Regions from separate parts of the Synechococcus sp. O70.1 genome, predicted to be linked through region 2. Evidence: predicted binding sites of a transcription regulator. Region 2 holds the regulator's gene; each other region holds the start of a gene.
What was found. Region 2 encodes NtcA, which controls nitrogen genes in cyanobacteria. Its sites were predicted from a motif close to GTANCNNNNGNTAC; they were not measured.
Positions count from the first base shown of each region.

Region 1: the regulator NtcA is predicted to act here: its motif matches at 5,631-5,644, upstream of glnA (type I glutamate--ammonia ligase).
Region 3: the regulator NtcA is predicted to act here: its motif matches at 1,770-1,783, upstream of NW833_RS10470 (ferredoxin--nitrite reductase).

Region 1 covers NZ_JANSIT010000003.1:13,473-23,078, reverse strand. The annotation lists gene malQ (4-alpha-glucanotransferase) at 1-449, opposite strand, end outside; gene pyrE (orotate phosphoribosyltransferase) at 533-1,147, opposite strand; gene NW833_RS02260 (YbaB/EbfC family nucleoid-associated protein) at 1,306-1,635, shown strand; gene recR (recombination mediator RecR) at 1,640-2,239, shown strand; gene NW833_RS02250 (SDR family oxidoreductase) at 2,462-3,190, opposite strand; gene NW833_RS02245 (hypothetical protein) at 3,257-3,838, opposite strand; gene glnA (type I glutamate--ammonia ligase) at 4,116-5,540, opposite strand; gene trxB (thioredoxin-disulfide reductase) at 5,824-7,242, shown strand; gene purL (phosphoribosylformylglycinamidine synthase subunit PurL) at 7,251-9,545, opposite strand; gene recG (ATP-dependent DNA helicase RecG) at 9,550-9,606, opposite strand, start outside.
Region 2 covers NZ_JANSIT010000006.1:115,908-125,513, reverse strand. The annotation lists gene NW833_RS05550 (hypothetical protein) at 1-122, shown strand, start outside; gene NW833_RS05545 (hypothetical protein) at 130-822, opposite strand; gene NW833_RS05540 (hypothetical protein) at 872-1,279, opposite strand; gene NW833_RS05535 (M61 family metallopeptidase) at 1,361-3,163, opposite strand; gene ntcA (global nitrogen regulator NtcA) at 3,338-4,009, shown strand; gene leuB (3-isopropylmalate dehydrogenase) at 4,042-5,157, opposite strand; gene petD (cytochrome b6-f complex subunit IV) at 5,303-5,815, opposite strand; gene petB (cytochrome b6) at 5,883-6,530, opposite strand; gene NW833_RS05510 (S41 family peptidase) at 6,751-8,025, shown strand; gene NW833_RS05505 (phycobiliprotein lyase) at 8,121-8,675, shown strand; gene NW833_RS05500 (hypothetical protein) at 8,685-9,206, shown strand; gene NW833_RS05495 (hypothetical protein) at 9,312-9,606, shown strand, end outside.
Region 3 covers NZ_JANSIT010000022.1:6,187-15,792, reverse strand. The annotation lists gene NW833_RS10475 (CmpA/NrtA family ABC transporter substrate-binding protein) at 1-126, opposite strand, end outside; gene NW833_RS10470 (ferredoxin--nitrite reductase) at 159-1,712, opposite strand; gene NW833_RS10465 (ABC transporter substrate-binding protein) at 1,889-2,788, opposite strand; gene NW833_RS10460 (energy transducer TonB) at 2,821-3,537, opposite strand; gene NW833_RS10455 (hypothetical protein) at 3,895-4,122, opposite strand; partial or broken gene NW833_RS10450 (RNA-guided endonuclease TnpB family protein) at 4,193-4,834, opposite strand; gene NW833_RS10445 (RNA-guided endonuclease InsQ/TnpB family protein) at 4,847-6,052, opposite strand; partial or broken gene NW833_RS10440 (RNA-guided endonuclease TnpB family protein) at 6,146-6,802, opposite strand; gene NW833_RS10435 (TMEM165/GDT1 family protein) at 7,210-7,833, shown strand; gene NW833_RS10430 (MgtC/SapB family protein) at 7,838-8,539, opposite strand; gene NW833_RS10425 (hypothetical protein) at 8,567-8,770, opposite strand; gene mgtE (magnesium transporter) at 8,963-9,606, opposite strand, start outside.

The sequences.
Region 1 (9,606 bases), on a different contig from region 2:
TCCGGTAGCCAATCCGCCTCCTCGGCACAGTAGGCGTGAAAGGCTTCCCAGTCAGCAGCGCTAGCCTTTTCCTTGAAGGTGGCCCAGGCCCGCTGCAAAAGACCCAGCTTGAAGGGGATGACAATCCCGTAGTCCACCCGCTCAGCATCCCCCGCCTGGATGGCTGGCCACTGGGGCAGCTCCTCCCAGGCGTTGGCCTCCAGCCAGCCAGCTTCGACCAGTAGCTCCGGGCTAATCAGCAGCGGGTTGCCGGCAATGGCAGAAAAGCTCATGTAAGGGGAGTTGCCCCAGCCAGTGGGCCCCAGAGGCAGCACCTGCCAGAGGCGCTGGCCGCTTTCTACCAGAAAATCCACAAACCGATAAGCGGCCGGCCCCAGGTCGCCAATGCCAAAGGATCCCGGCAGCGAAGTGGGGTGCAAGAGGATCCCACTGAGTCTGCCCCTGTGCATGGCTGTGCCTTTTTGCCCAAAAGGTATTCCACCGCCTATGCTGTCACTTTTGCAGCTTGATGGAAAGTCCCCGCACGCCCAAGCTAGCTCCTCAAGCCTTGACCGACAGCCCGGTGGCAAGCCCGCACCTCTTCGAGAGTAAACAGGCGGCGAAAGGGAATCCCCATCTGGCAAAAGCGAGCTTCTGCCCCTTCCTGCCGGTCGACTAAGGCGAGGATTCCTTCTGCCCGATAGCCTGCCGCGCGTACCCGCTCTACAACCTTGAGGGCAGAGCCACCCGTAGTGACGACATCCTCCAAGATCCACACTCGACTCTCGGCTGGCAGTTCTGGCCCCTCGATCCAGGCCTGGGTGCCATGAGCCTTGGGCTCTTTGCGGACAATCAGGGCTGCTAGGTTAGCCGGCTGGGCATAAAGAGAAGCCAAGCTCACTGCCGTCACCAGGGGATCTGCCCCCAGCGTCATCCCGGCAACTGCTGCCGTTTCAGGGGGCAATAGCCGATGAAGCAGGGATCCAGCCAGGTAGGCCCCTTGGGGGTGGAGGGTGACCGGTTTGCAGTTGATGTAGTAGGAGCTCTGCCGCCCGGACGTGAGGGTAAAGGATCCCTCGCGGTAGGCCAGTTGTGCCAGCAAATAGAGCAATTTCTCCCGCGCCTCAGCCGGGGAAAGGTTTAAGGGGGAACACTCCAGTAACAACACAGCAGGGATCCAAGTTTTTCCACTGCACTCGTTGCAACGATAGCCGAAGATGGCAGCCCAACCAAGAAGCCCGATCCAATCTGGAAGGGCAGGTACTTTTACCAACGGAAGGAAAGGAGTAGAGTAGAACAGCAGAGTCTCTCAACTACGAGGATCCCATGACGCGAGGCTTTGGACCCTTTGGCAAGATTCAGGAAGCCCTCAAAAAAGCTCAAGAGGTGCGCGACGGCGCCCAAAAGCTGCAAAAAGAGCTAGAAGAAATGGAAATTGTTGGCGAAGCCGGCAATGGCTTGGTGAAGGTGACGGTCAACGGCAACCAGGAGCCCCTTAAGGTGTCCATAGATCCCCAAGTCCTCCAGGAGCCAGTGGATGTGGTGGAGGACTTGCTGCTGACGGCAATGGTGAATGCCTACACCCAGTCGGCTGAGACGATGCGCAAACGCATGGAGGAACTGACGGCAAATATCAGCCTGCCGGGGCTGGGCTAATCCTGTGTACACTCGCCCTTTGGCTCGCCTAATCGAGGAGCTGCAGCGCCTGCCCGGCATTGGCTCCAAAACCGCTCAGCGGCTCGCCTTGCACTTGCTCAACAGGCCCGCCCACGAGGTCGAGGCCCTGGCCCAAGCCCTACTGGAAGCCAAGCAAACCGTTAAGCACTGCTCCATCTGCTTTAACTGGTCGGCAGAGGATCCCTGCGAGATCTGCCGCTCCCCCCAGCGGGACCGCCTGCTCTGGTGCGTGGTGGCCGATGTCAGGGATCTCATCGCCGTAGAGCGAACGCGCGAGTTTAAGGGTCTCTACCACGTATTGGGGGGCTTGATCTCGCCCATGAATGGGATCGGGGCTGAGCAGTTGCGCATCCGCGAACTGGTGGCACGGGTGGCGCGGGAGAAGCCCCAGGAGCTCATTTTTGCCCTCAGCCCCAGTGTAGAGGGGGAGGTCACCATGCATGTGGTTAAAGATTACCTGAAGCCGGTTGCCCCCAACCTGCGCATGACTCGTCTAGCTTTTGGCCTGCCCATGGGATCCGAGTTGGAGTATGCCGACGAGGTTACCCTGGCCCGTGCCCTAGAAGCGCGGCAGGAGCTGTAGCAGCAGGCTGCCGGAAGGACTGGCTGGGGAGCTAGTCGGTGAAGCCCAGGATCCAAACTCTCCTAGATCAGAGCTGGCAAGGCGTTCCGGGAGGCGGGTGGTGGCGCTAAACACTCTGCCCGAATAGCCGCAAGTAGCTCTCTAGCCCCCCAGCCAAGAGGGGCCTTGCCAAGTTAGCCAGCAGGGATCCCACCTCTAGCCTGGAGGTGCTCTTGGCAAGCTTTAGAGGAACTGATGGCTCTCTGGCTGCAGCACTACCTCATTAGGCACGGCATTGGCCGGCAGGGTGAGGACAAAGCGAATGGCCTCGGCAGCCGTGGCGGGGCTGAGCATTTTGTCCCTTTGCACCTTGAGGCTGATGGGATCCCAGAAGGGGGAGTCGATGCCGCCAAAGTAAAACAGAGTAAAGCGTACCCCAAAGCGCTTCAGCTCGTCAGCCATGCACTTGGTAAAACCGACCACGCCAAACTTGGCAGCACAGTAGGCAGAGGCCATGGCCATGGGGTGGCGACCCAGAATGCCGGGGAAGTTGAGAATATGGCCGGACTTCTGCTCCCGCATGGCGTTGGCCACCAGTTGGCTGGTGTAGAAGCTGCCCTTGAGGTTGACCGCCAGCATCTGCTCCAGGTCAGCGGGGGTAATTTGCGGGGCAGGTTTGAGGATGCCGGCGCCGGCGAGGTTGATTAGCACATCGATCCGCCCGTGCCTCTGCAGCGTTTGGGTCACCAGCGCCTCGACCTGGGCGTAGTCGGTTACATCTGTGGGGATCCCCACTCCAGAAGCAGCCCCGAGGGCTACTGCTTTCTCGGCCAAGGTGGCTAGGGGCCCTTCTCGCCGCGCCGCCAGCACCAGATGGGCTCCGGCCTGAGCCAGGAGAGGCACAAGGGCGCTGCCAATGCCCCCTGTGGCCCCTGTAATGAGAACAACCGCCTGGGACAATGAGGAAGACACGTTACGTTTTTTAAACTCTTCCTCTCATCATACCCAGGGAGTGGCCTTGAGGGACGATCCAGAGAGTTAAACGCGACGCAGCCGCAGTCGTTGCACCCATTCTCCCCCGAAGCGCAGCCAGTCTGCCATTTTTTCTGGACTCACCTGTTGGTCGTCCCGCCAAACAATAAGCTGCGGCCCGGATCCCTCAGCGCAACAAGGAGGATGCTGCTCCAAGAAGCTAAGAAACCTAGGATGGAAGCGCAGGCGAATCTTGGCCTCATCTTCTCCGCGCAAAAGGTAGCGGCGAGAAAACTTGGGATGGTTCTCGAAATTGATATCCTGCATGCCAAAAGCTTTAGCAACGTCGTGGAACAAGGGAACTTCTGGGTGCAGCCGAAAATGAGGTAGCCGTAGGTCTTCGCAATAGGCCCAGAAAACAGACTGGCAATGAGTGCCGCGACTCTTGCCCCAGACAATCCTGCGACTCTCGCCCCTGCCGCTGGGGTACCTATACTGATAGTCAAAGGCACCGATCTCAGTTCCATCGATTAGCCGCTTGGACATTGAGTTGTAGAAACGTCGATCGTAGCCTTGTTCAAATAGTTCAAAGCCTGCCTGAAGCAAGCGGGAGCGGATCCCTTCGGGTAGCTCTGCTGAAAACGACATGCCCAGGCTCCTGGCCACCTGCTCCAAAGCTTCCCGACGCTTCTTCTCTAGATAGTCAACTAGCTTCTCTAGATAGTCAGCTAGATAGACAACAAGCGCCAGAAGGCCTAAGAGAATAAGGACCCAAATTATAAGCCATCCCATCCAAACCCCCCCTGAGTTTGTAAACTCAGCACCCCCATCCAGAGTACCATAGCAGGCACAAAAAAGGGATCCCTCCAGCAAGAAGGGATCCCGTTCAAAAGCCTTGGCCGAGAACTAATGGTTTAGATGAGAATCAGGCGTCGAAATAGAGCGCGAACTCGTAGGGGTGAGGCCGCAGGTTGATGGGGTTGATCTCGTTGTCGATCTTGTACTCGATGTAGGTCTCGATGAGATCCTCAGTGAAGACGCCCCCCTCCAACAAGAAGTCGTGATCCTTCTGCAGGCTTTCCAAAGCATCCAGCAGGGATCCGGGCGTGGAGGGGATCTTGGCTAGCTCCTCCGGCTCTAGATCGTAGATGTCTTTGTCCAGGGGCTCGCCGGGGTGGATCTTGTTCTTGATCCCGTCCAAGCCAGCCATCAGCATAGCCGAGAAGGCAAGGTAAGGGTTGCAGGTGGCATCTGGGCAGCGAAACTCCAGCCGCTTGGCCTTGGGGTTTTTGCCCGTTACCGGAATCCGAATGGCTGCGGAGCGGTTGCCCTGCGAGTAGGCCAAGTTTACCGGCGCCTCAAACCCAGGCACCAGGCGCTTGTAGGAGTTGGTGGTGGGGTTGGTGAAAGCCAGAAGGGCTGGTGCATGCTTGAGGAGGCCGCCGATGTAGTAGAGAGCTATCTCGCTGAGATCCGCGTAGTTGCCTTCTTGGTAGAAGAGGGGCTGGCCGTCTTTCCAGAGAGACTGGTGCGTGTGCATGCCGCTGCCGTTGTCGTTGAAGAGGGGCTTGGGCATGAACGTCACCGTCTTGCCGTGCTTGCGAGCCACGTTCCGGATCACGTACTTGTAAATCATCATGTAGTCGGCAGAGGTGAGCAGGTCGGCAAAGCGGTAGCCCAGCTCTCCTTGCCCGCCAGTGGCCACCTCGTGGTGGTGCTTTTCGATGGGCACCCCCAACTTGGCCATGGTTAGCAACATCTCGGTGCGGAGGTCTTGGTGGGCATCGGTGGGCGGCACAGGGAAATAGCCTTCTTTGTAGCGCGGCTTGTAGCCCAGGTTGCCCCCTTTCTCCTCCCGGCCTGAGTTCCAGCGGCCCTCGATGGAATCGACGAAGTAGTAGCCGGCGTTCTGAGTTTGGTCAAACCGTACATCTTCAAAGATGAAAAACTCTGCCTCGGGCCCAAAGTAAGCCGTATCGGCAATGCCTGTCGATTGCAGGTAAGCCACAGCCCGCATGGCTAGGCTCCGAGGACAACGGCTGTAGGGCTGGCCGGTGCGGGGTTCAATGATGTTACAGATGAGGCTGAGGGTGGGCACTTGGAAAAAGGGGTCGATCCAGGCCGTTTTGGGGTCTGGCACCATGTACATGTCTGACTCGTTGATGGATTTCCAGCCCCGGATGCTGGAGCCATCAAAGGGCAGCCCTTCGCTAAAAACTTGCTCCGTCAGCATTGAAGAGTGGAAGGAGACATGCTGCCAGGTGCCAAAGAGATCCACAAACTTGAGATCCACCATCTGGATATTGTTGTCGTGGATCATTTGGAGCACTTCTTGTGGGGTGGATGCCATGCCTTTCTCCTAACTTGACTTGGGTTGCGGTTGAAACTAAGACAGGCCGAAAGCGCTCACCCATCCTAGAAAGGCCGACACCAGCTTTTTGTATCTTCTGATACAAAGATGACCTGGTTCCAACCTTCCCCCCGTCAAAGAGTAGCCCACCGGCAGTCTGCAGGAGAACGAAAATGAAACTGACAAGCCTTGGACTCGTTGAGGCTGCGGAATCGTGTTAGGCTAAAGCGTAGTCATTACGAGTTTGACTTGATAGTCCCGTTGCGGAAGGGGAGATAGAGCAATGACAAACCAAGGTCGGGTTGAGAATGTGGTCATTATTGGCTCGGGCCCTGCTGGGTTGACTGCAGCCATTTACGCTGGGCGCGCCAACCTGAAGCCGGTGGTGTTCGAGGGGTTTCAAGTGGGCGGGATCCCGGGTGGGCAACTGATGACCACCACCGAGGTGGAGAACTTTCCGGGCTTTCCCGAGGGCATCAGCGGTCCCCAACTGATGAAGAACATGCGCGCTCAAGCAGAGCGGTGGGGGGCGGAGCTGTACGCCGAGGATGTCACCTTTGTGGATCTCAGCCAGCGGCCTTTTGTAGTCCGCTCTGACGAACGGGAAGTGCGCACCCACAGCCTCATTATTGCCACCGGGGCTACGGCCAAGCGCCTGCACCTGCCTGGAGAGGAGATCTACTGGAACCGGGGCATGTCGGCCTGTGCTGTCTGCGATGGGGCCATGCCCATGTTCAGGGGAGTGGAACTGGTGGTGATTGGCGGTGGCGATACCGCCTGTGAGGAGGCCACCTACCTAACTAAGTTTGGATCCCATGTCCATATGCTGGTGCGCAGTGGCAAGATGCGGGCCAGCAAGGCCATGCAAGACCGGGTGCTCAACCACCCCAAGATTACGGTGCACTGGCACACGGAGGCGGTAGAGGTTCTGGGCGACGGCCAGCGCCTGAGGGGCGTGAGGGTGCGCAACAACCAGACCGGCGAGCTGCAGGAGATGGCGGTAGGGGGGGTATTCTACGCCATTGGCCACAAACCCAACACGGACTTGTTCAAGGGGCAGCTGGAGCTGGATGAAGCTGGCTACATTGTCACCCGCCCCGGTTCTGTAGCCACCAGTGTGGAGGGGGTATTTGCCGCTGGGGACGTGCAGGATCACGAGTTTCGTCAGGCCATCACCGCTGCCGGCACCGGCTGTATGGCAGCCATGCTGGCGGAGCGCTGGCTCTCGGAGCGAGGTCTAGCTCAGGAATATCCCGTTGTCCCGCCGAGCCAGCCGGAACTTGCTTCTGCTATCGAGGTAGAGCCTGCGGGAGGCTCCGCTGTCGAGGAGGCCGGTTTTGAGCAGGAGGTGCAAGAGGACCTCGACTTCAACCAAACTTGCCATGAAGGGGGCTATGCCCTGCGGCGGCTTTACCATGAGAGCAATCGCCTGCTGATGGTCAAGTACACGGCTCCCACCTGTACCCCTTGCCATGCCCTCAAGCCAATCCTGAACAAGGTCATCGAAGAGTTTGCCGACAAGCTGCACGTGGTGGAGATCGATATCGAGAAGGAGCCGGAGATTGCCGAGGCCGGCGGGGTAACCTGTACGCCAACGGTGCAGTTTTTCAAAAACAAGGAGCTGGTGGCCCAGGTGGTGGGCGTCAAGCCCAAGTCCCACTACCGCGAGGTGATCCAGGCCAACTTGTCCGAATCAGCCTAGTCTACCAGCTAGTCGGCAAAGGCACTGGAGTAGGCGGCCTGTAGAGCTGCCAAAGAGACCGACAACACGGGATCCCCTTCTGCAGTAGTCACCACCAAGGGATCCGCTGGCCCGCCCACCTGTCCTAGAAGCTGCCACTGGCCGGGAAGCTGCGACTCTAGGTAGGCTTCCCAAGGGGAGCGCTGGGCTGGATCGACGGAAACGAGGATGCGGCTGGATCCCTCGCCAAAGAGAGCTAGATCCCAACGGGTAGACGGAGAGGGGATCCAGATCTTGGCTCCTCGTCCGCCGCTGAGGCAGGCTTCCGCCAGCGCCACGGCTAGTCCCCCCTCACTGCAGTCGTGGGCAGAGCGCACCCACCCCTGCCGGATGCCGTGGCGGCAGGCCGCTTGCACCTGCCTTTCCAGTTTCAGATCCACGGGCGCGGGCCGGCCTGTAACTTTCTGGTAAATGACCGCCAAGTACTCACTCCCCCCCAGGCTGGCGACGGCCTGGGATCCCAAGAGGTAGATGAGATCCCCTTCTTGCTGCCACCCCTGGCCACAGATGAATTTCAAGTCCGAAATGAGACCCACCATGCCGATGACAGGAGTGGGGTAGATGGCCTGGGATCCCTTCTCGTTGTAGAGGGAGACGTTCCCCCCGGTTACCGGCGTGCCCAGGGCGCGGCAGGCATCCCCAATCCCCCGACAGGCCAGGGTCAACTGCCAGTACACCACCGGATTTTCCGGGTTGCCGAAGTTAAGGTTGTCGGTTACCGCCAAGGGATCCGCCCCCACGCAGGAAAGGTTGCGGGCGGCTTCGGCCACCGCAGCTTTGGCCCCCTCATAGGGATCCAGGTACACCCAGCGACCATTGCCGTCTACGGTGGCGGCAATCGCCTTGCGGGAAGCCTGCAGGGGTGGCACCTCGCCTACGCCAAATTTTTGGGAGCGGATGCGGATGACCGCCGCATCCCCCTGTCCCGGCCAAAGGACGGTGTTGTTTTGCACCTGGTGGTCGTACTGGCGATAGATCCAGGCTTTGCTGGCCAGGGTGGGGCTTGCCAAAAGCTGCAGCAGCACCTGCTCCCACGCCAGCGTTTTCTGGGGTAGGTGGATCCCTTGCCGGTCGCAGGGGGGAAGGGTACTGGGATCCCATTGCCAGGCTGCCTGCACATACTCTGGCGGCTCTGGCAACACGGGACGGACGTAAACAGGGGTATCCTCCGCCAAGGCCCGCGCCGGCACTCGCACCACGCAGGATCCCTGGTGCCAGATCTCCACCAGCGGCTCGGCAATGACTTCCCCAACCACGCTGGCCTGCAGGCCCCAGCGGTGGAAGATCTCCATGACCTCTGCTTCCCGGCCTTTCTGCACCACCAGCAGCATGCGCTCTTGGGACTCCGAAAGGAGGTACTCCCAAGCTTCCATGCCGCTTTCCCGGGCCGGCACCCGGTCGAGGTCAAAGCGGATCCCCACCCCTCCCTTGGCCGCCATCTCCGCGGTGGAGCAGGTGATCCCGGCAGCTCCCATGTCCTGCGCGGCCACCACTGCTCCTGTGGCAAAGGCTTCCAGGCAGGCCTCGATGAGACATTTGCCGAGGAAGGGATCCCCCACCTGCACGGCTGGCCGGTCTTGGTGCGCATCTTCTTTCAGCTCGGCGCTGGCAAAGCTGGCCCCCCGGATCCCGTCCCGCCCGGTGGTGGCGCCGACATACAAGACAGGATTACCCACCCCCTGCGCTGCCGACTTCACCACCGCTGGCGTCTCCAAAAGCCCCAAAGCCATGACGTTGACTAGGGGGTTGCCGCTGTAGCAGGGATCCACGGCCACTTCCCCCCCCACCGTGGGCACTCCCACGCAGTTGCCGTAGTGGGCGATCCCCTCCACCACTCTGGCCATCAAGCGGCGGTTGCGGGGATCCGTCAGCGGCCCAAAGCGCAGGGAGTTCAAGAGCGCAATGGGGCGGGCGCCCAGGGTAAAGATATCGCGTAGGATGCCCCCCACGCCGGTGGCCGCCCCCTGGAAGGGCTCCACGGCTGAAGGGTGGTTGTGGGACTCGATTTTAAAGGCCAGCCAGTCCCCATCCCCCAAATCCACCACGCCGGCATTTTCCCCCGGCCCCACCACCACCCGCTCGCCCGCAGTGGGAAAGTTTTTCAGCAGAGGGCGAGAGTTCTTATAGCAGCAGTGCTCCGACCACATCACCCCAAACATGGCCAGCTCGGTGGGGTTGGGATCCCGGCCCAGTTGCTGCTGGATCTGTTGGTACTCTGCCGGGGAGAGGCCGTGGGCCTTGAGTTCTGCAAGGGTATAGGGCATAGGCTTAAGTCAACAAAGCGGGCCCCAAAAGGCGGGCCTGGCGTTCTTCCAGTATGCGGCG
Region 2 (9,606 bases):
GATCTCGGCTGGATCGGGAAGTTCGGCTGGCCATCTTGGGCAAGGCGGGCAGCACGCCCATGCCGGCTTTTGCGGAGGATCCCTGGTGGTGTATGGAGCAGGCTGTCAAGGTGGTAGCTTAGACTGGGCCTACCTCCTCACAATTCTGTACAGCAGAGACTCAACCTCCTCGACACTAATAGCTGAAAGGTTATAGGAGGAGTAGATCCTACTTCTCGTCTCTTGATCAACATCTGCCAAGACCAGAAAGACTTGATCTGGGCCGAGACCCATTTCGGAGGCGAGCCAAGAGTACTTCTCTATACAGTCTCTATAGCTGCCGGTCTTCGACTCTATCCAGTAGAATCGGTCGTTAATGTGAAAGAAGAGATCGATCTCAAAGTCGCTACCGTCGGGCAAAGTAACTTCCGCATTTGCGATGTAGGAAAAATCGATCTTCTGTCCCTGCTCTCTAGCAAACTTGATCAGTTGCTGTTTGACATATCTCTCCAGCCAATCTCCAGATAGGAACTTGATTGCCTCTGGAGACTTGCTTAGCTTTACCCTCAGGTTTTTGGAGGATTTTGAGTAGTTATATTCCTCTAAGAAATTAACCTTATGTAGAGTGGAAGCAAGTTGGCAGCTATAACTTATCACTTCCGGGGATTTGCCTTTTAAGCAAAGAGTTAAGGCCTTTTCTTCTCCAATGCCAGATTTAATTTCTTTGTAAAGCTTCTCGATCAGCGAGTACCTCTGACCCATAAGGTTTGATATCCAGTTCAGCTTGTTATCGAGTTCTCCTTCTGCATCGGCTTTTTTACTAGATGGGATCAGGTTCTTCATCCTTATGTTCCTAGACCACAGAAATACCCCTATTTTCACCTGTTCAAGGCTAATCGTCCCTGGCGGCAAACTGGCTAATCGTCCCTGGCGGCAAACTCTTGAGTCGCGCGCCAGCAGTTCCCTCGTTAGTTTCCTTCGTCTTTTGAAGGCTAGAACTTGAGCTTAGATTCTGGGAAATTTTTTCTGTACTTTCTAATAGCCTGCTCAGGATATTCTGCTGGTTACTTATGTTCTTAACTAGCTGACTTCTGTACCCAGCTAAATGCTGAAGGAAGTTTTGGTAACTTTCGGACAGACTTTCTGAGATATGAAGTTTGAAGCCCTCAAGATCAGCTTGTAACTTTCTTAGAATCTCATCCAGTAACTGACTATTAGCTCTTTGAGTGAGCCTACAGGTATAAACGCCCAGGCAGAAACCAATAGCCAATCCAATTAGAAGACCTAAAAGCAGAGTCATCTTCCCTTGATCCTATTTTCTTTAACCTAACTCAGGAGTTGTGAACAGCTAGGAAGGTTTTAAAGCATTGCTACCTCCTGCTTACTCTTGAGCCAGAAGGGATCCCAACCAGCTTTGTTGGAGCGCTTTCTGGGCGGGAGTGAGCTCAGGCAAGGCCTCGAGGGTGTACACATCCGGGCGGGGTGGATCCAAGGGGATCCAAAAGTGCTTTAACTGATTGCCTTGGAAGATGCTAAGACAGATGGTTTGGTGGGGCTGATAGGCTGCCAGGCGCTCTGGCAAGGTGGCGGCGCTTACCCGAAAGCCATCCAAAGCCACCAGCTCGTCGCCAGCCCAGATGCCTGCTTTTTGAGCCGGGGAGCCCATCTCGACGGCGCTGATGCGGTTGCCCTCGCCGTTGAAGTTCAAGCCCAGGTAGGGAGGAGGGTTGGGGCGGCTAAAGTGGGCCTTGAGGGTGAGGCCAAACGGATGGAGGTAGGCGTTGTAGTCCAGTTCTTCCGTGCCTTCCACGTAGGCGGCAAAAAAGCGCCCAAGGTCAACACCGGCTGCTCGCTCAAAGGCCTCCCGCAAGTCCTGGTAAGTATAGCCTTTCTCAAACCGGCCAAAGCGCTGCCACAAATCCTGCATGGCCGTGTCCAGGGATCCCCGCCCCCCTGAAAGGTGGCGAATGTGCAGATCTAGCAGCCAGCAGACTAAAGCGCCCTTGAGGTAATAGGAAACCTGGCTGTTGAGGCTATTTTCGTGGGGGCGGTAGAGCTTGATCCAAGCATCGAAACTGGCCTCCTGCAGCGATTGTACGACTCGACCTGGCGTGCGCTGTAGCCGGCTGATTTGCTCAGATAGGATCTGCAGAAACTCTTTGGCACTGAGGATCCCTGCTCGTAGCAAGATAACATTTTCGTAGTAGCTGGTTGCCCCTTCGCAGAACCAGAGGCAGTCCACATAGTTTTCTTGGTTGTAGTCAATTTTCTCCAAAGCTAGAGGGCGCAGCCGCTTGACGTTCCAAGCATGGAAAAGCTCATGGGCCAGCAGCGCCAAAAAGCGGCGGTAGGACTGAGGCTGATGCAGCTCTAGTCCAGAATAGTTGAGGGTGGCACTGTACTTGTGTTCTAGGCCACCAAATCCCCCGGCCGACAAATGCACAATAAACCAGTAGCGGTCGTAGGGCAGCCCGCCAAAAAACGCTGCCGTGGTTCGGACAATTTTCTCGGCATCGGCCACTGCTTGATCCAAATTCAGGGTGCCCGCTCCCCAGACTACGAAGTAGTGCGGGATCCCTTCCACTGCAAACGAGCGCAACTGGTGCAAGCCCACTTCCACTGGGCTGTCTGCCAGCTCGTCGTAGTCTTCAGCAAAGAAAGACTGGCCAGCGCTAGGATCCCCTGGGGAAGGAGAGGCCAGGGGCCGCAGGCTGGTGGCAATGCGCCAGTCGGGGTGGGGAGGGATCACGGTCAGCGTATAGGGCTCCCGCTCGCGGCCAGGCACGTAGAGAAAGAGCGCCGCCCCATTGAAATAGGCGTGGGTGAGATCCAGATGGTTGGTGCGCACCGTCAGCTCATAGGCATAGACCCGATAGCGGACTGTAACCGCCGAACACCCAGGTGGGTCTACCTCCCAGGTGTTTTTATCAACCTTTCGCCAGGCCAAAGGGCTCCCTTGCTCGCTCAGGGCCTGAAACTCCTGTACATGGCGGGCATGCTCCCGCACTAGGTAGGATCCCGGCGTCCACACTGGCAGCCGCAGCCGCAGGGGCACCTCTGGTTCCACTTCGCGAATCTGCAGCTCCACCTCCAAGAGGTGACTGGCTGGCTCTGGCATCCGCACCGTAAAGTGCTGACGGCCAGGGCGAGAAGGAGTAGCAACCTCAGCCGGCGGGATCCCCATACAACCTTCCCTTGTCGCAACAAAGGAACGTAGCTCTGGCTACAAAGATATCCAGGCAGAGTCTCTTAAGTTTAGGGTAGTCTTCGAGTCGTGGGCAGCTCGATCCAGGTGCCCCAAGCTAACCTCTGGGGTTGATCCTAGAGATAAACTGACCTTGAAAGGTTGACGAATCTCGTGGTGGCCGTCGCAGAAAAATCTCTCATTGCAGCTTTTAAGCAGTTAGGAGGATCTCGCCATCCTCCGGTTATCGAGACTTATGAACGCGGCAAGACCATTTTTCTCCCCGGCGATCCGGCGGAGCGGGTTTACTTTTTGGTCAAAGGGGCGGTTAAGCTCTCGCGGGTGTACGAAAGGGGGGAAGAAATTACCGTTGCCCTCCTGCGGGAGAACAGTATTTTTGGTGTGCTCTCCTTCATTACCGGGCAGCGCTCCGACCGCTTCTATCACGCCGTAGCTTTTACTCGCGTCGAGCTGCTTTCTCTGCCCATCGAACAGGTGGAAAAGTCTGTACGGGAGAACGCTGAGCTGGCCATGTTGCTGCTTAAGAGCTTGGCTTCCCGTATCCTGCAGACAGAGATGATGATTGAAACCCTGGCCCACCGCGACATGGCCTCCCGCCTAGTTAGCTTTTTGTTGATCCTCTGCCGCGACTTCGGGGTGCCTGGCCCCAATGGCGTAACCATCGACCTCAAGCTGTCTCACCAGGCTATTGCCGAAGCCATCGGATCAACCCGCGTCACCATTACCCGTCTCTTGGGAGAGTTGCGCAAGAAAAACTACATTTCTATCCACAAGAAGAAGATCACTGTCCACGACCCCATCCAGCTTAGCCATCGCTTTACCTAGGGGGCCAGCTCTCAACGGCTGAGAGACACCTGCTAGGAGGCGGGCAGCTGAGCCAGGGCAGCCAGGATCTTTTCCCCCATTTCCCGGCAGCCGACCAGGGTCATCCCCTCCGAGTAGATGTCGGCGGTGCGGTAGCCCTGAGCCAAAACCGCCTCGACGGCCTGTTCGATGCGGTCAGCAGCTTGGGGCTGATCCAAGGAGTAGCGCAGTAGCATTGCCCCAGAAAGCACCTGGGCAATGGGGTTGGCCTTGTCTTGGCCGGCAATATCCGGAGCTGAGCCATGGACTGGCTCATAGAGGCCTGGGCCGGTAGCTCCCAGAGAGGCAGAAGGCAACATGCCAATGGAGCCAGTTAGCATGGCCGCCTCGTCGGAGAGGATATCCCCAAAGAGGTTTTCTGTTAGGATGACGTCAAACTGCTTTGGCCAGCGCACCAACTGCATGGCCGCGTTGTCGACATAGAGGTGGGAAAGCTCTACGTCAGGGTATTCGGCGGCAATGGCGGTAACCCGCTCCCGCCACAGTTGCGACACCTCCAGCACATTGGCCTTATCCACCGAGCAAAGCTTGCGCCGTCGCTTGCGGGCCAGTTCAAAAGCTACGCGGGCAATACGATCCACCTCGGCCTCGCTGTAGGCCATGGTGTTGACGCCGCGGCGGGATCCCTGGGCATCGACAAAGATCCCGCGGGGCTGACCAAAGTAGATGCCGCCGGTGAGCTCGCGTACCACCACCAGGTCGATCCCAGCAACTACCTCCGGCTTTAGGGAAGAGGCCTGCACCAGTTGGGGGAAGATCTTCACGGGGCGCAAGTTGGCAAATAGCCCCAAGCCGGCCCGCAAGCCCAGCAAAGCCTGCTCCGGTCGCTTCTGGCGCGGCAGGGTGTCGTACTTAAAGTCGCCAACTGCTGCCAAGTAAACGGCATCGCTTTCTTGGGCCATTTTCAAGGTCTCCGGGGGCAAGGGATCCCCCGTGGCCTCGTAGGCTGCTCCGCCAATTAGGCCCTCCTGCCACTGGAGGGAAAACCCCATCTGAGCGGCAACGGCGTCCAAAACTGCCCGACCCACCTGCATAATCTCAGGGCCGATTCCGTCGCCGGCTAGGGCAGTAATCCGATAGGTTTGAGCAGCAGAAGAAGAAACGCTCATGGGCGATCCCCGCAAGAGGAGTGCGTAGCGATATTACCATCCCCTTGCCCAAGGTCTGCCGAAAAGTCCCCCGGGAAAGTTCCCCTAAAAAAAGTGCAGCTTGGCCATCAGCCTGCTGCACCTAGAGTTATCAATATTCGGCTCTCTAGAACAGGCCCAGGGTAACCCACTTGTCCAGCGGCAGAGTGGCGCCAATGCCTAGATACAGGGTTACCAAAGTGCCAATCAAAAACACCGTCGTTGCCACTGGACGGCGCAGCGGGTTCTGGAACTTGTTGACGTTTTCAATGAAAGGCACAAACAAGAGGCCCACGGGAATAGCCAACATCAGGGCAATGCCCAGCAGCTTACTGGGAACAACGCGCAAAATGTGGAACACAGGGTAGAGGTACCACTCGGGAAGAATTTCCAGGGGCGTGGCAAAGGGATCTGCCGGCTCGCCTACACCCGCGGGATCCATAACCGCCAGGCCGACAATCACCCCAATGGTGCCCAGGATGACCACCGGGAACATAAAGAGCAAGTCGTTGGGCCAAGCGGGCTCCCCGTAGGTCATGTGGCCCATGTTCTTCTTCAGCTTGGCCAAAACTTTGGGGTTGTCCAGGTCAACTTTGCGTGTAATAACCTCAGTTGCCAGCGCTTGCTTCGAGAGAGGCATAGCAGTTCTCCTTATCTGGGGCAAAAGGGTTGAGCAAGGGAAAGTAGGGGATCCAACCAGCCCTGGCTCACAAGGGTCCAGAAATGCCCTGGCGGCGGATCATCAAAAAGTGCATGGTCATGAAGACCGCCGTCAGCCAAGGCAGGACAAAGGTGTGCAAGCTGTAGAAACGAGTGAGGGTAGCTTGGCCAACAGCCTCGCCACCGCGGATAAGCTGAACCAGGGCATCACCCACCACTGGGATAGCGCTGGGCACTCCCGAGACGATCTTGACTGCCCAGTAGCCCACCTGATCCCAGGGCAGAGAGTAGCCCGTAACCCCGAAAGAAACCGTCAGCACCGCCAAGATCACGCCAGTTACCCAGGTCAGCTCGCGGGGCTTTTTGAACCCACCGGTCAGGTAAACCCGGAAGGTGTGCAGAATCATCATCAACACCATCATGGAGGCGCTCCAGCGGTGGATGGAGCGCAGCAGCCAGCCGAAGTTGACCTGGGTCATGATGTAGTTGACCGACTCAAAGGCCTCGGCCACCGTCGGACGGTAGTAGAACGTCATGGCAAAGCCGGTGGCAAACTGAATGAGAAAGCACACCAGCGTGATGCCGCCAAGGCAATAGAAGATGTTAACGTGCGGCGGGATGAATTTTCCGGTTGCGTCGTCGACGAAGGGCGTAATCTCTAGCCGCTCGTCTAGCCAATCGTAAACTTTGCCCATGGTACCTTTCTTTCCAATTTCTCGGTATCTCCCCGGCGGGAGAAAGTCACTCCACGGTGGAGGACAGCCCCACCTCAACCAGCACTGTAACACAATTTGTTAACGACTTCCTTAAGTTAGGCTCAGCTCGGGGGCAGGAATCCGCATTCTCGCTGGCAAAACAGGTTTCGATATTGCGTCTTGTTCATATTCCTTAACTTTTCTTAGCGTCTTGCCGTCTATGGTTGCGCCAAAGCCAAAGAAGAAAGAGTGGGGGATCCGCTGGGTTCTCCGCATTCTGCTGCTGGGGTGCCTGCTCTGGGCAAGTTTAGGCACTGATGCCTACCAAGCTCAGGCCAGCCGCTGGGGAGAAGAGCAGCAACTGCTGGCCCAGGCTTGGGCCTATGTGGATCGGGCCTACGTGGATCCGGGGTTTAACGGACAAAACTGGTGGCAGGTGCGGCAGCGTTTTCTGGCGCGGCCCTTGAAGAATCGTCAGGAAACCTATCGGGCCATTGAAGAGATGTTGGCCACCCTGGGGGATCCCTACACCCGCTTTTTGGATCGGGAGCACTACCTCAGTCTGCAGACCTCTACTGCCGGCGAGCTGAGCGGTGTTGGCCTGCAGATTGCCATCGACGAGCAGGGGGCAGTGCGGGTTATTGCTCCCATGGAGGGCACCCCTGCCGAGCGGGCCGGGATCCAGCCCCAGGACGAGATCTTGGCAGTGGATCAGGTGCCAGTGGCGGGGCTGAGCTTGGACGAGGTGGCAGAGCGCATGCGCGGCCCTAGCGGTACAACCGTTAGCCTGCGGCTAAGGCGGCAGGGGCGCATCTGGGAGGTGGAGCTGGTGCGGCAGTCAATCCTCATTAACCCGGTGCGCACGGCTTTCTTTGAGCTGCCCCAGGGATTGGTGGCCTACATCCGCCTCAGCCAGTTCAACGGCAATGCAGCCACTCAAGTGCGCCAGGCTATCCAGGCGGCAGAAGCCCGAGGGGTGCGGGGCTACCTCCTGGATCTGCGCAACAACCCCGGAGGACTGCTGCAGGCGGCCATTGAGATTGCCCGCTTTTGGATCCCCAAAGGCAACATCGTGCTGGTGAAGGATCGCCACGGCATTCTAGAAGGCATTCCTGCCACTGGCGAAATTCTCACCCAGGCGCCGCTAGTGGTTTTGGTCAATCAAGGCAGTGCCAGCGCTAGCGAAGTCTTGGCGGGGGCATTGCAGGACAGCGGGCGGGCGCAACTGGTGGGAACGCGCACCTTCGGCAAGGGGCTGATCCAATCCCTGATGGAGCTGGCAGATGGCTCAGGGCTGGCCGTGACGACTGCCAAATACCTCACCCCCAACGGCCGCGACATTCACCGCCAAGGGATCCAGCCCGATGTGGTGGTGGGCGAGGGCCCCGTTCCCCTAACGGCAGAAACCCTGGGCGGCCCTGAGGATCGCCAGTTGCAGCGGGCTTTGGAACTGCTGGGGGCGACTTTGTCCGTGGCCCAGGGGATCCCCACCTGAGGCATCTGCTGCAGGGATTGGGGTGCCTGTTTGTCTTCGATTCGGTTTAGGATCGGGCTTGGTGTCAACTCAGCCCTGCTCTCGAGCCCTTTGGCATGAACGCCCTCCAACAGTTTCACCACTTCTTTAACTGCTGTATTGGCGCCTGGCACACCGAGCGCACCTATCACTACCTGGATCGAGGGGAGGTGGAGCGCTCGCGCACCGAGTTCACCATTCGCACCCTCACCCCTGAGCTCAAGGAGAAGGTCCTGGCCGACAACAACTACCCCAACCACGGCGTCGACGGCTTCCTGGGCTTTCACCTTGCCTTTGAGACTGTCTCCGAAAAGGGGGAGGAGGTCGGGCAAGAGCTAAACATGTTGTTTGTGCCCCGGCGAGAGGGCCCCCGCGGGCTGGAAGGCGACTACCTGCGCGATCGCGCCTATGAGGAAGAGCGGCCCATGGTGGCCGACTTCCGCTTTGATCCGGGATCCCTGCAACTGGTGATGACCACCACCTACACCCACGTTGTTTCCGTAGATACCATCACCCTGCTCAACCCCCGCCTGCGCCTGCGGCAGATCCTCAACTACCGGCGCCCACCTCAAGGCCAGCCGCTGCAGGAGGTACTCCTGGTGGGGTTTGGGGTGGAACAAAAGCTGACCTAGGGAGGCTGCGTGGACTCCGAGTCGATCCCGGCCCCAGACTTGCCCTTGCCCCAATACCTGGCCCGAATTCAAGCCAGCTTTGAGCGGGGACAATACCGGCAAGCTTTGGAGGAGGCCAAACAGGCCCAAGGTCGCTATCCCCAGGCAGGCCAGCTGCGGCTCTGGCAAGCCCTAGCCCAGGAGGCGCTTGGAGAAACCGAGGAGGCCGTCCGCCTAGTGCAGAGCTTGCTATATAGTCCAGATCCCGAGCTTGCCCAACAGGCGCGCTATGTGTTGAGCATCTGGCAGGCTCCCCGTCTACGCCGCCCAGCGGAGTGGTCGATCCAAATCCCCGATCTCAGCCACCTGGAAGAGGCCAAGCCCAAAAGCCGACTTCTAGTCGATGAACGCCCTCGCCCGCGGGGATCTCGGCCCACGTCCCCCGCTCCCCTCCCTTCCCAGGCCGCTCCCTTGGTGAATACCCAACGGCTGAATTGGGTGTTGATTGGAATCCTCTCGGCCTTGCTGGCAACCCTGGCCTGGCTGCCCTAGCTCAGCGGCTGCCAAGAGGGAATCCTCTCGCCGATGCCCAGCACAGGAGAGATACTGGAAACAGGGAGCTGGCGGGTTAACAGCAGGCAGAAGCGGGGGTTGACGGTGGCAGCACAGACTTTGGTTATGGAGGCAGTAGAGCGGTTAGGCCTGCGGGTTACGCTGGGAGACATCGCCTCCGCCACAGGCCTGGCCTTAGAGGAGGCCAAGCAAGAGTTGCTGCAGTTGGCCCAAAAGGCAGGGGGGCATCTTCAGGTTTCGCGGCAGGGAGAGATCGCCTACGTTTTCCCGCCCGACTTTCGCAGCATTCTCCAGCGCAAGGAGCAACAGGACCGGCTGGCAGCCCTGCGGCGCCGGCTTTGGGGAGGGTTTCTCTACGGCCTGCGCATTTCCTTTGGCA
Region 3 (9,606 bases), on a different contig from region 2:
CTGCCCCAAGGATTGGGATTGGGCGCGGGGGATCCCAGCCGTAGCTGCTCCAGCCGCAAGGGCAGCTGCCCCAGCCAAAAACTGGCGACGGGAGATGGGAGAGGAAGTGTTGAATAGCTTAGACATCACAACCTCCAAAATTTCGAACGACGAACTGCCTAGTAGGTCATCAAGGGGGAAGCAGAGGTCTGAGCAGCCGAGGGATCACGACGCGGCCTGGCCCCGAAGTGCTCAATCAGTAGCTCCACCAAGACGGGCTTGAGGTCTTCGCAAGGGATCCCTTGGCGCACACATTCGCCCAGCTTGGCGTCTTTGCCCACTTCTCCCCCCATGTAGATGTCCACTGCCTCCACCGGCTTGCCGTCCTTGCGAACGGTGGTGCCCATGAGGCCAATATCGGCCACCTGGGGCTGGCCGCAGGAGTTGGGACAGCCTGTCCAGTGGATGCGCACTGTTTGAGGAATCTCCAGCTCGGCCTCCAGCTCTTCCATCAAGGCCACGGCGCGGTTTTTGGTCTCGATGAGGGCAAAGTTGCAAAACTGGTTGCCCGTACAGGACACCAACCCCCGCTGCAAGGGTCCCGGGTTGGGGGAGAACTTTTTCAAGAGCGGCTCTTGGAGAAGCGGCCCCACCCGCGAGTCGGGCACATTGGGGATGAGCACGTTCTGCTCCACCGTTAGCCGCAGCTCTCCGGAGCCGTACACCTCCGCCAAGCGAGCCAGCTCCCTCATCTCCGGGACGTTGAGCCGCCCGACGGGCACGTGCAGGCCTACAAAGTTAAGGCCCAGTTGCTTTTGGGCGTGTACTCCCAGCAGATCCCGCTTGTGCCAGACCACCTCGTCTTTTTCCGCCGCTCTGGGCAGAGGGTGGCCAATCTGCTGCTCCACCGCCGCCCGAAACTTCTCTAGGCCCCACTCGTCAATGAGCCACCTCAGCCGCGCCTTTTGCCGGTTGGCCCGCAGGCCGTGATCCCGATAGACCAGCAGCACCGCCTCGCATAGAGGAACCACATCGCGGGGATCTACCCAAACGTCCAGCCCGATGGCCTCGGCACAGCGGCGGGCCGAAAAAAAGCCTCCCACCAAGACGTTGAAGCCCAGCTTGCCCTCTTTGAAAGCAGGCACAAAAGCCAGGTCGTTGATCTCGGCATGCACCGAGTTGTCGCGACAACCGCAGATGGCGATGTTGAACTTGCGCGGCAGGTTGGTGAAGGAAGGGTTGCCCTCGCCGTTGTTGGTTACCATGTCCTGCACTTTGCGGGTGAGGCCACGCACGTCGATCAGCTCATCCGGGTCGATACCGGCCAGAGGGGATCCCGTGATGTTGCGCACGTTGTCCATGCCTGACTGGATGCTGGTCAGGCCCACCTCCTTGAGTTGCCGCAGAACCTGAGGCATGTCCTCAATGGGAATGCCCCGCAGTTGCAGGTTTTGCCGAGTGGTGATGTCGGCTACGCCATCTTGGCCGTAGGGGCGGAGGATCTCGGCCAACTTGCGCATTTGGCCGCTGGTCAGGATCCCATTGGGCAGGCGCAGCCGCAGCATGAACTTGCCAGGGGTGCGCTTGCGAAAGAAGATCCCCAGCCACTTGAGGCGGTGATCTCGGTCGTCTTCGGGGATGTTCTCCCAGCCCATTTGGGCAAAAGCTTCCAGCTCGTCCTTAACCGCCAGCCCATCCTTCTCGCTTTTAAGGCGTTCAAACTGGTTCGCCATGATCGCTGCCGTGGGATGAACGCCGCCTATCCTAGCGATGACGAACCATGGACTTTGGTAGTTGGCGTTACACTTCTTAACGAGCTATGCGATTTCGGCATAGCTAAGTTGTGGTTTATGCATAGGAGAGGGGGATCCCCTTTCCCCTGCTAAGAAAAACAGCGTTTACTGCCCCTCTATCCCACCTTCAAAAGAACCCTAGCCAACTGCTCGCAGGCTGCCCTGATCTTCTCCAGGGTGCCGGGATTGACCAAGCCGTAGTAGTCAAATCCATAAACTTTCCCAGTTTGGACGGCTTGCAACCGATTCCAAAAGGGGCGGGAACGGAAAAACGCCAAGGGATCCGCCGCCTCCGGGTTGACCACCAGCAGAACTTCTGGGTTGGCTTCCAGGATGCGCTCTGCCGAAAGGGTGACGTAGCCCCGAAAAGGCCCTTGGCTTTGCAAAGTAGCGGTGAGATTGTCCGCGCCAAAGCGTTCCAGCAGATCCCCGGCCCAGCTTTGCCGGTTGGGAGAAAGAATCGGCTGGGTGCCCACCAAGAGCAAGGTTTTGGGTCGAACGCGGGGCAGTTCCTGGGGCAAAAGGGATCCATACTGCCGCAGCAAGGGATCGGGATCCGCCCCCAAAGCAGCAGCCAGGGTGGCAATCGTCTCTTCCAAAGCAGCCCAACTGTCCACGCGGGTGAGGTAGGTGGGGATCCCCAGCTCCTGCAGCCGTTCTGCCAGAGCCTCGTGAAAGCCACTGGCCCCCACCACCCAGTCCGGTTGTAGGGCCACAAGCTGCTCCAGGTTGGGTTGGTTGCCCAGCCCCAGGCGGGTCAAGCCTTGGAAGCGGGGATCCTCCTCCAACAAACGACTGGCAGGGATCCCCACCAACCTATCGGGGGCCAAGCGATAGAGGATATCGGCAGTCAAGGTGGTGAGGCTGACTACCCGACGAAAAGGACTCTGTCTCGCTGACAGGAGTGGCTCCTGAGGGATCCGACCTTGGGCTTGGGCCAAACGCCCCATTCCCCAGGCCCCCACGCTGGCCAGACCAAAGGCGAGCAGTTGACGGCGAGAAAGACGAGACAGCATAGACAATCTCCAAAACCATTCCCAAACAGCAATCAATTGAGGGTGAACTGGATGGGCACCACCACCCAAGACTCGATGGGGGCGTTGTTTCTCAAGGCCGGGCTGAATTCCCACCGCTGCACCGCCTCCTGCGCTGCCCTATCCAGGGCGGGAAACCCACTGGAAGAGACAATCTCCACCTGCTGCACCTGCCCCTGGGCATTGACCTTGGCCCGCAGCAGCACCTGCCCCTGTTGGCCGAGACGGCGAGCTTGAGGAGGGTAGAGGGGCGGAGGATTGCGACCGGGGATCGGGCGGGCCAGGATGTCCGGCTGGGGGTTGGCAGCCACTGTCGGTGGGGAGGAACTGGGGGTGGCAGGTGTTGGGGCAGAGGAATGGGGTTGGGCTGCACCTATACCGCCAGGTGTCCCAGTTTCAGGATCCCTTGGCCCCAATCTGCTCTCGCTGCCGGGGGAAGGCGGAGCGGCGGCAGTCTTTACGCTGGAACGGATCCCTTGGATCAAGGGGGTAAAGCGGGGCAGAGGGGTGCTTGAGGTAACCGGGGCGGAGGTGAGTGGAGTCGCGGTAGAGGTGGGGGTAACCGCCGGAGTTGGGGTGGGCTGTTGTGGCGGAGGAGTGGGTTGCGGGATGGCTGTCGGTAATGGGGTCAGTGGAGGAGTAGGGGTGGGTTCTGGCTTTGCCGTGGGAATGGGTGTAGGGGTCGGAGTTTGCAGGGCCAGCAAAGATTCAGCTTCCGGGATGGCTGGCATCTCGATCTCTTGGGGCACAGGCTCCGGTGGGGATAGATCGTCTGCAGGGGGCGATTCCGGGGCCGGGCCGGGCGGCTCTGCTGTTGGCTCTGGTGGGAGAGATTCTATGGATTCTGAATCCGGTTCGAGCAACTGTGGCTCGGGATCCTCACAGCAAAAGCGTGACTGGGATCCGGAGTTCTGCGTCTGATCAAGGCCGGGATCCCCACCAAGCCAGCCCCAGCAGCGCCATCAGGTGCAAGAGGAGGGAAATCAACCCCTCCCGGCGCAGCGGTCGGGGATCCCTGGCTCGCAGGTGGAGGACGGTCCCCGGCGGATCTTCCCCCTCCCTGGCAAGCTGTCCAGAGGGCAGCCCAGCTATAGCCGGCCACCCAAGCCTCTTGCAGCAGCTCCTCGGCACACTCCAGCCAGCCGCTCTCTCTTGCGCCAGCCCAAAGCCAAAACGCCAACCAAGCCAGCCCCGCCTCCCAGGCCATGCCCGCCTGCTGCCAACCACCCCTGCAGTCGCCACAAAAGCTGGGGACAGGACTTCCGAAGAAGAGAGAGGGATCCCTTGGGGGTGCGGGCAGGTGGCTCGGCAAGCATCGGTTAGAGCAGGATCCAGAGTAAACACGGCCTCAGGTCTTGGCCCCTAAAACCGGGTGGAAAAAGTAAACTACCCGACCCTGACTGCTTCGCAGTACAGGGCGGGCTTAAGGCCTCCGGCCCGCTGGCGCGAACGGTAGCCCTGCAGTTGGCAAGCCAACCACGTTCGCGAAGCGAGCCGTAGGCTTGACCTCTAGGCTGGTTTACAGCAGCCCCCAAAAGCGCAATCACATTCGCACCATTCAAATCCGCATCCCCTTCCCATCCACAGTGTCCACACTTAAACTTCTTTCCACTGCGGTAGGATTGCGCAGGGTCGGGATGAATGTGCAAACACCGGTGGCAGGTCTGCGACGTGTAGGCAGGCGGAACAAGAATCAGAGCAACCCCCGCACGCAGAGCCTTGTACTCCAAAACCCGCACGCAGAGCCTTGTACTCCAAAAATTGACGGAGTTGATAAAACGCCCAACTGTTGGCCCTGCGCCGTTCGGCTTTGCTGCGCGGCTGTTGATTGACCCTTTCCCGAATCCCTGTCAAGTCTTCCAGAGCAATAGCGCTGTTTGTCGCCTTTGCCCTAGAGACAATAGCTTTGGAGATGCGGTCGCGTTAGCGGTGCGGAGCACCTTGATTGACCCACGCCTGAAAACGTCTCTCCTTGCCAGACAGCCGTTGCAACAGTTCTCTGCATCTGCGCCGCGAACTGCGTGTGCCGCTCTGAAGGACTTACGCAACACTAGACAAAACGGAACTTTGTCCAGCGCTACTGCTTTCTTCCTGCTTCAGCGACCCATAGCTAGCGGCAGAGTTTATCTCTGCCGCCCCGCCAGAGGGATCTCCACAGGCGTAACTTCCCCGCGAGCTGCAGGTAGTTAGATACCACTTGACCAGGTTGATGGTGGCGTTGAGGTCGCGGTCTAGTTCCAGGCCACACCTCTCGCAGCGAAACACCCGCTGGTGCAGTGGTATCTTCTGTCTGTGGCCACACCGTGAACACAGTTGGCTGGACGGATAAAATCTATCTGCCACCACCAACTGACAGTCGTAGAGCTGGGCCTTGTACTCTAGCTGTCTCCGAAATTCGTAAACCCCACAGTCTGACAGCGCCCCTGCTAGTTTGTGGTTCTTGAGCAGGTTTTTCACCTGCAAGTCTTCAATCACCACCACCCGATACTTCTTGGCAAGATAGCTCGTCAGTTTGTGCAGGCTATCTTGCCGGATGTCCGCCACCCGCTTATGGGCCCTAGCAAGCTGCGCTACCGCCTTCTTGCGGTTGGCGGATCCCTTTTGTTTGCGGTTCACCCGTCGTTGTAGCCTGGCCAGCCGTCGCTTGGCCCTACGGTAGGGCTTCGGATTCTCGAACACCATCCCGTCGGAACAAGTGGCCAGGTGATGGATGCCCAAGTCCACCCCCACCACGTCTCCAGTCTTCTCCACCTGCGGAGGTGGGGCTTCGTACTTGAAGGAAATGTACCACTGCCCAGCCCGCAGACTCATCACCACGTTCTTGGGGGTGGTAGTGGGGAGAATCTCCGCACAGCGCAGCCAGCCGAAGATGGGCACTTTGATGCGGTTGCCGGAAATACGGATGTTGCCCTCTAAGTAGAAGCTGTCTCGCACTCCCTTACGCTTAAAGCGGGGGAATTGGTTTAGACCTTGTCGCCAGCGCTTGACGGCCTGCTCTAGGTTGCGGAGAGCTTGCTGAGGAGCGCATTTGGAGACCTGGTAGTACCAAGGGTTTTCCTTCTTCACCTCGGCTACCAGGCGCTTGTGTAGGTCTATGGCCGTGGGTAGTTTCTGCTTGGATTCAATAGCCTGCTTGTAAATAACCAGGCCCCAGTTGTAGGCATGGCGGGCTACCCCAGCGTGCTGAGCGGCTAGGGTTTTCTGCCGGTTATTTAACTCCAGGCGAGTACGGAAACCAAGCAGCATAACCTCAGGATATCCGCGGCAACATACTTAGTTTAGTATGACTGTTTCAATCCCGCAAAGTAACCAATTGTTCAGCGGATCGGAGACCAGAAGCGTGCCCTTACTGGCTTTGCGTTGGAGTGCCGCCCTCAGCTTGGAGTAGTGGTCGCGGACTCGGTTCAACTGCTGCCCATTCCAGTTGTCCCCCTCTGACGTATGGGCGATATCCGTCCTGCCCAAGTCCACCCCGATCACCCTGTCGGTATCTTGTTGCTTGGGCGGGTTTTTCTCTACGCAAATCTGGATGTAGTAGGAGCCGTCCTTCCGCTGGACTAGGGTGGCCGATTTGGGGTTAGAACCAGCCAGCATCCCACGCTGGTAGTTGCCAATGGCTAGTTCAAAGCGCTCTCGCCCTTCAACCGTGGTCAGCGACACCGTCCAGTCTTTCTCGCGGAATGAAAAGATACGTGCGTCGTAGGTAACGAACCTACGCTTGAACTCTTTAACTGGACGGTTGCGCTGTCTCGCCACTTTGCGGGCGCCGGCCACCCGTCTGCACACCTGTTGAGCCAAGTTACTGGACAAGCCGAACCGGGCTCGAATCTCGTAGTAGCAAAGGGATTGCAGTTTGACCGCGTTGACGATCTTCTCCGGCGTGTTCTGGTTGACCCAGTTCAAGGCTTGGCCAAAAGCCTCCATCGTCGCGTCCAATTTGGCGGCTTGCGACTGGGACGCCTTGAGCTTACAGGAGACGGTCAGGACTTGGCTCATAAGTTCATTGAACTTCATCAAAGCGCATTCCTCCCAGCACTGACCCTACGGGTACAGTGCGGGGCTCCTGCGATTTCTAGCTGATATCGGCCAAGGCACAGCAAGTCTTGGGGGATCCCATTGGAGAGCTTTTCTTGAATGCTTGAATGAATGACTCCCACTGGGAGCTCAGCATGCTACCATTCAGACGGAAAGGGAGTAGTCAGGCGGCTTACCGCCCTCTGCATCGACATACTGGCTAAAAACAGCCCGGTGCAAGAGACAAAGCAAGCCCGGCAGGCTGCTTTGGTGACGAGACTTTCGCTGAGTTCACGCAGAGGTGAGCTTGGTGAGTCCGTCTGACTTTCCCAGCCTTCACCTCTAGGTGTGAACCGATTCCACACACAAGAGAGGTTGGAGGCTAAACGATGTGGGCTGGTTTTGCGTCAAGTTTGCTGTTGGTTACGGTAGCGGAGTTTGGGGATAAAACCTTTTTTACCCCCCTGATTCTGGCTATGCGACACCCGCGCCGCTGGGTTTTCTTGGGGACGTGGCTGGCTTTGGCCGTGATGACCTTGCTGGCGGTGGTGGCCGGGAAGGTGCTTTTCAAGCTGCTGCCGCCGCTGGGCGTGCGAGTGTTGTCGGCTGGGGTTTTCGCGGCTTTTGGGCTGAGAATGCTCTGGCAAGCTTACAAGATGACTCCCCAGCAGGAAAAAGAAGAAGAGGAAGAAGCCCTCAGGCTGGTGGAGCAGGCAGAAGAAAAAGGGGCGGGCCGCGGCGGTGCTTGGGCTGTGGTGTGGGAAGCCTTTAGCTTGACGGCCTTGGCCGAGTTCGGGGATAAAACCCAGATTGCCACCGTCTCCTTGGCGGCCACCCACCCGGGATTGAGTGTATGGGCAGGGGCTACCCTTGGCCATGGGCTGATGGTGGGGCTGGCGGTGGTGGGAGGTCGTTTTTTAGCAGCTCACATCTCTGAACGCGCCGTGCATTGGGTGGGGGGCGGCTTATTTCTGGTGTTTGCGTTGCTGACCGGTTGGGAGTTGGCAGGATGAGGGATCAGCCAAATTCCTGTTCGATGATCCGCCATCGGGCAGTGATCACGCCTGGCTCTAGGCTGATGCGGCTGACGACAAGTTCTAGGGCTTGGTCGTCGCGGGTCTGGGTGACTAGCTCTGCTTCGACTTTGACCAGATCGGGCTTGTCCTCCAGGTCTTCGCTGTAGAGGGCGCGCAGTTTGAGATGGGTGGGAGCTATACCCTGCAGGAGCAAGGCGCGGATGTGGGCCTCTGCTTGGCTTTTGCAGATGAACGAACACTCATAGACCAGTTCCAGTTCTGTGCCTTTCAAAGGCTGCTGGTTGATGCGGTAGCCCAGCGGACGCAGCACAACGTTGGAGATCAACACAGCTGCGGCCCCAATGGCAGCTTGGGGAATGTACCCCGATCCGGCAAAGGCTCCCACCGCGGCTGCACACCAGATGGTGGCGGCAGTGTTCAGGCCACGGACGCTGGCTCCTTCCTTAAGAATCACGCCCCCGGCCAAAAAGCCAATCCCTGATACCACTTGGGCCGCAATACGGGTCGGGCTGCTTTCATCAGGGGTGAGAACCGAGAGCATGACAAACAAAGCTGCACCCGTGGCCACCAAGGTGTTGGTGCGTAAGCCGGCCATGCGCTGCCGCCACTGTCGCTCCAGGCCAATGAGGGATCCCAGGACAAAGGCAACGGCCAAACGCAAGGTGAAGTCAATCCAGGTCATGCTCCGGTTCTCGTGAAAGGATAAAGTTTAGCCATCCTCATCTGGGATCCCAAGGGCAGTGGCTTCCTGTTGCAAGGTTTGCCAGAGGGCTTCCAGTTGAGCAAAGGCGGATTCTGGGGCCAGCTTACCACCTGTTTCTAAAGCACAGGTTATGCCCACCCGATAGGCATACTGCTGCAGCCGTGACCGAAATTGAGCAGCAGCCAAGGGAGATAGAACTTTCAAGGTCATGGCACACCTCCTAAATGTTTGCTGTAACCCTTCGTTGGTCAAAGGACACCTCGTAAAAGTGCTCTGCGCCGCCGTCGCGATGGCCTTGTGGCGAGACTCTGAAAGGCTGATTTCTCAAGAAGGGCTGGATTATTCGTTCCTGGAACGCGCTTTGCCGGTGAGGTGCCCCCTGGATCCAGCGCCGGCGCAGCCCTAGAGCTCCACTTCAACCCCGACTAGCCAAGCCACCAGGGTGAAATACACCCAGAGGCCGGTGAAGTCTTTAATGGTAGTGATAAAAGGATCCGCTCCCGGAGCGTGGTCAAAGCCCAGCTTTAACATCACCCAGGGCAAAATGGCGCCCAAGACAGCCCCCAAAGTGAGGACAATGGCCAGAGCCAAGCCCACCGCTAGACCCAATTGTGGGATCCCATTGGGTGCCCCCTGCCAGAAGTAGGCAATCACCCCAGCCGTGACCCCCAGGATCACTCCGATAATGCCACCAATGCTGGCTTCCCGCAGCAAATAGGGGAGAAACTGCCGCACGTTGATGTGGCCCCAAGCCAAGCCACGGGCAAAGATGGTCGTAGATTGGGTACCGACATTACCGCCCATATCCATGACCAAGGGGATGAAAATAGCCGCTGCCGTTACTGATTGCAACACTTCCTCAAAGGTTTCGATCACTCCCCCCACCACCATGCCGCCAATCAAGGTGATGATTAAAAACGTGATGCGCAGGCGGACGGCATACCAACGGGAGCCTTTAACCAGGCGCTCGCTCCAAACCTTGTCTCGGCTGAGCAAGTTGCCCACCCCTGCTTGGGCCAGAGCGGCGTCGGTGGCTTCTTCTTCCA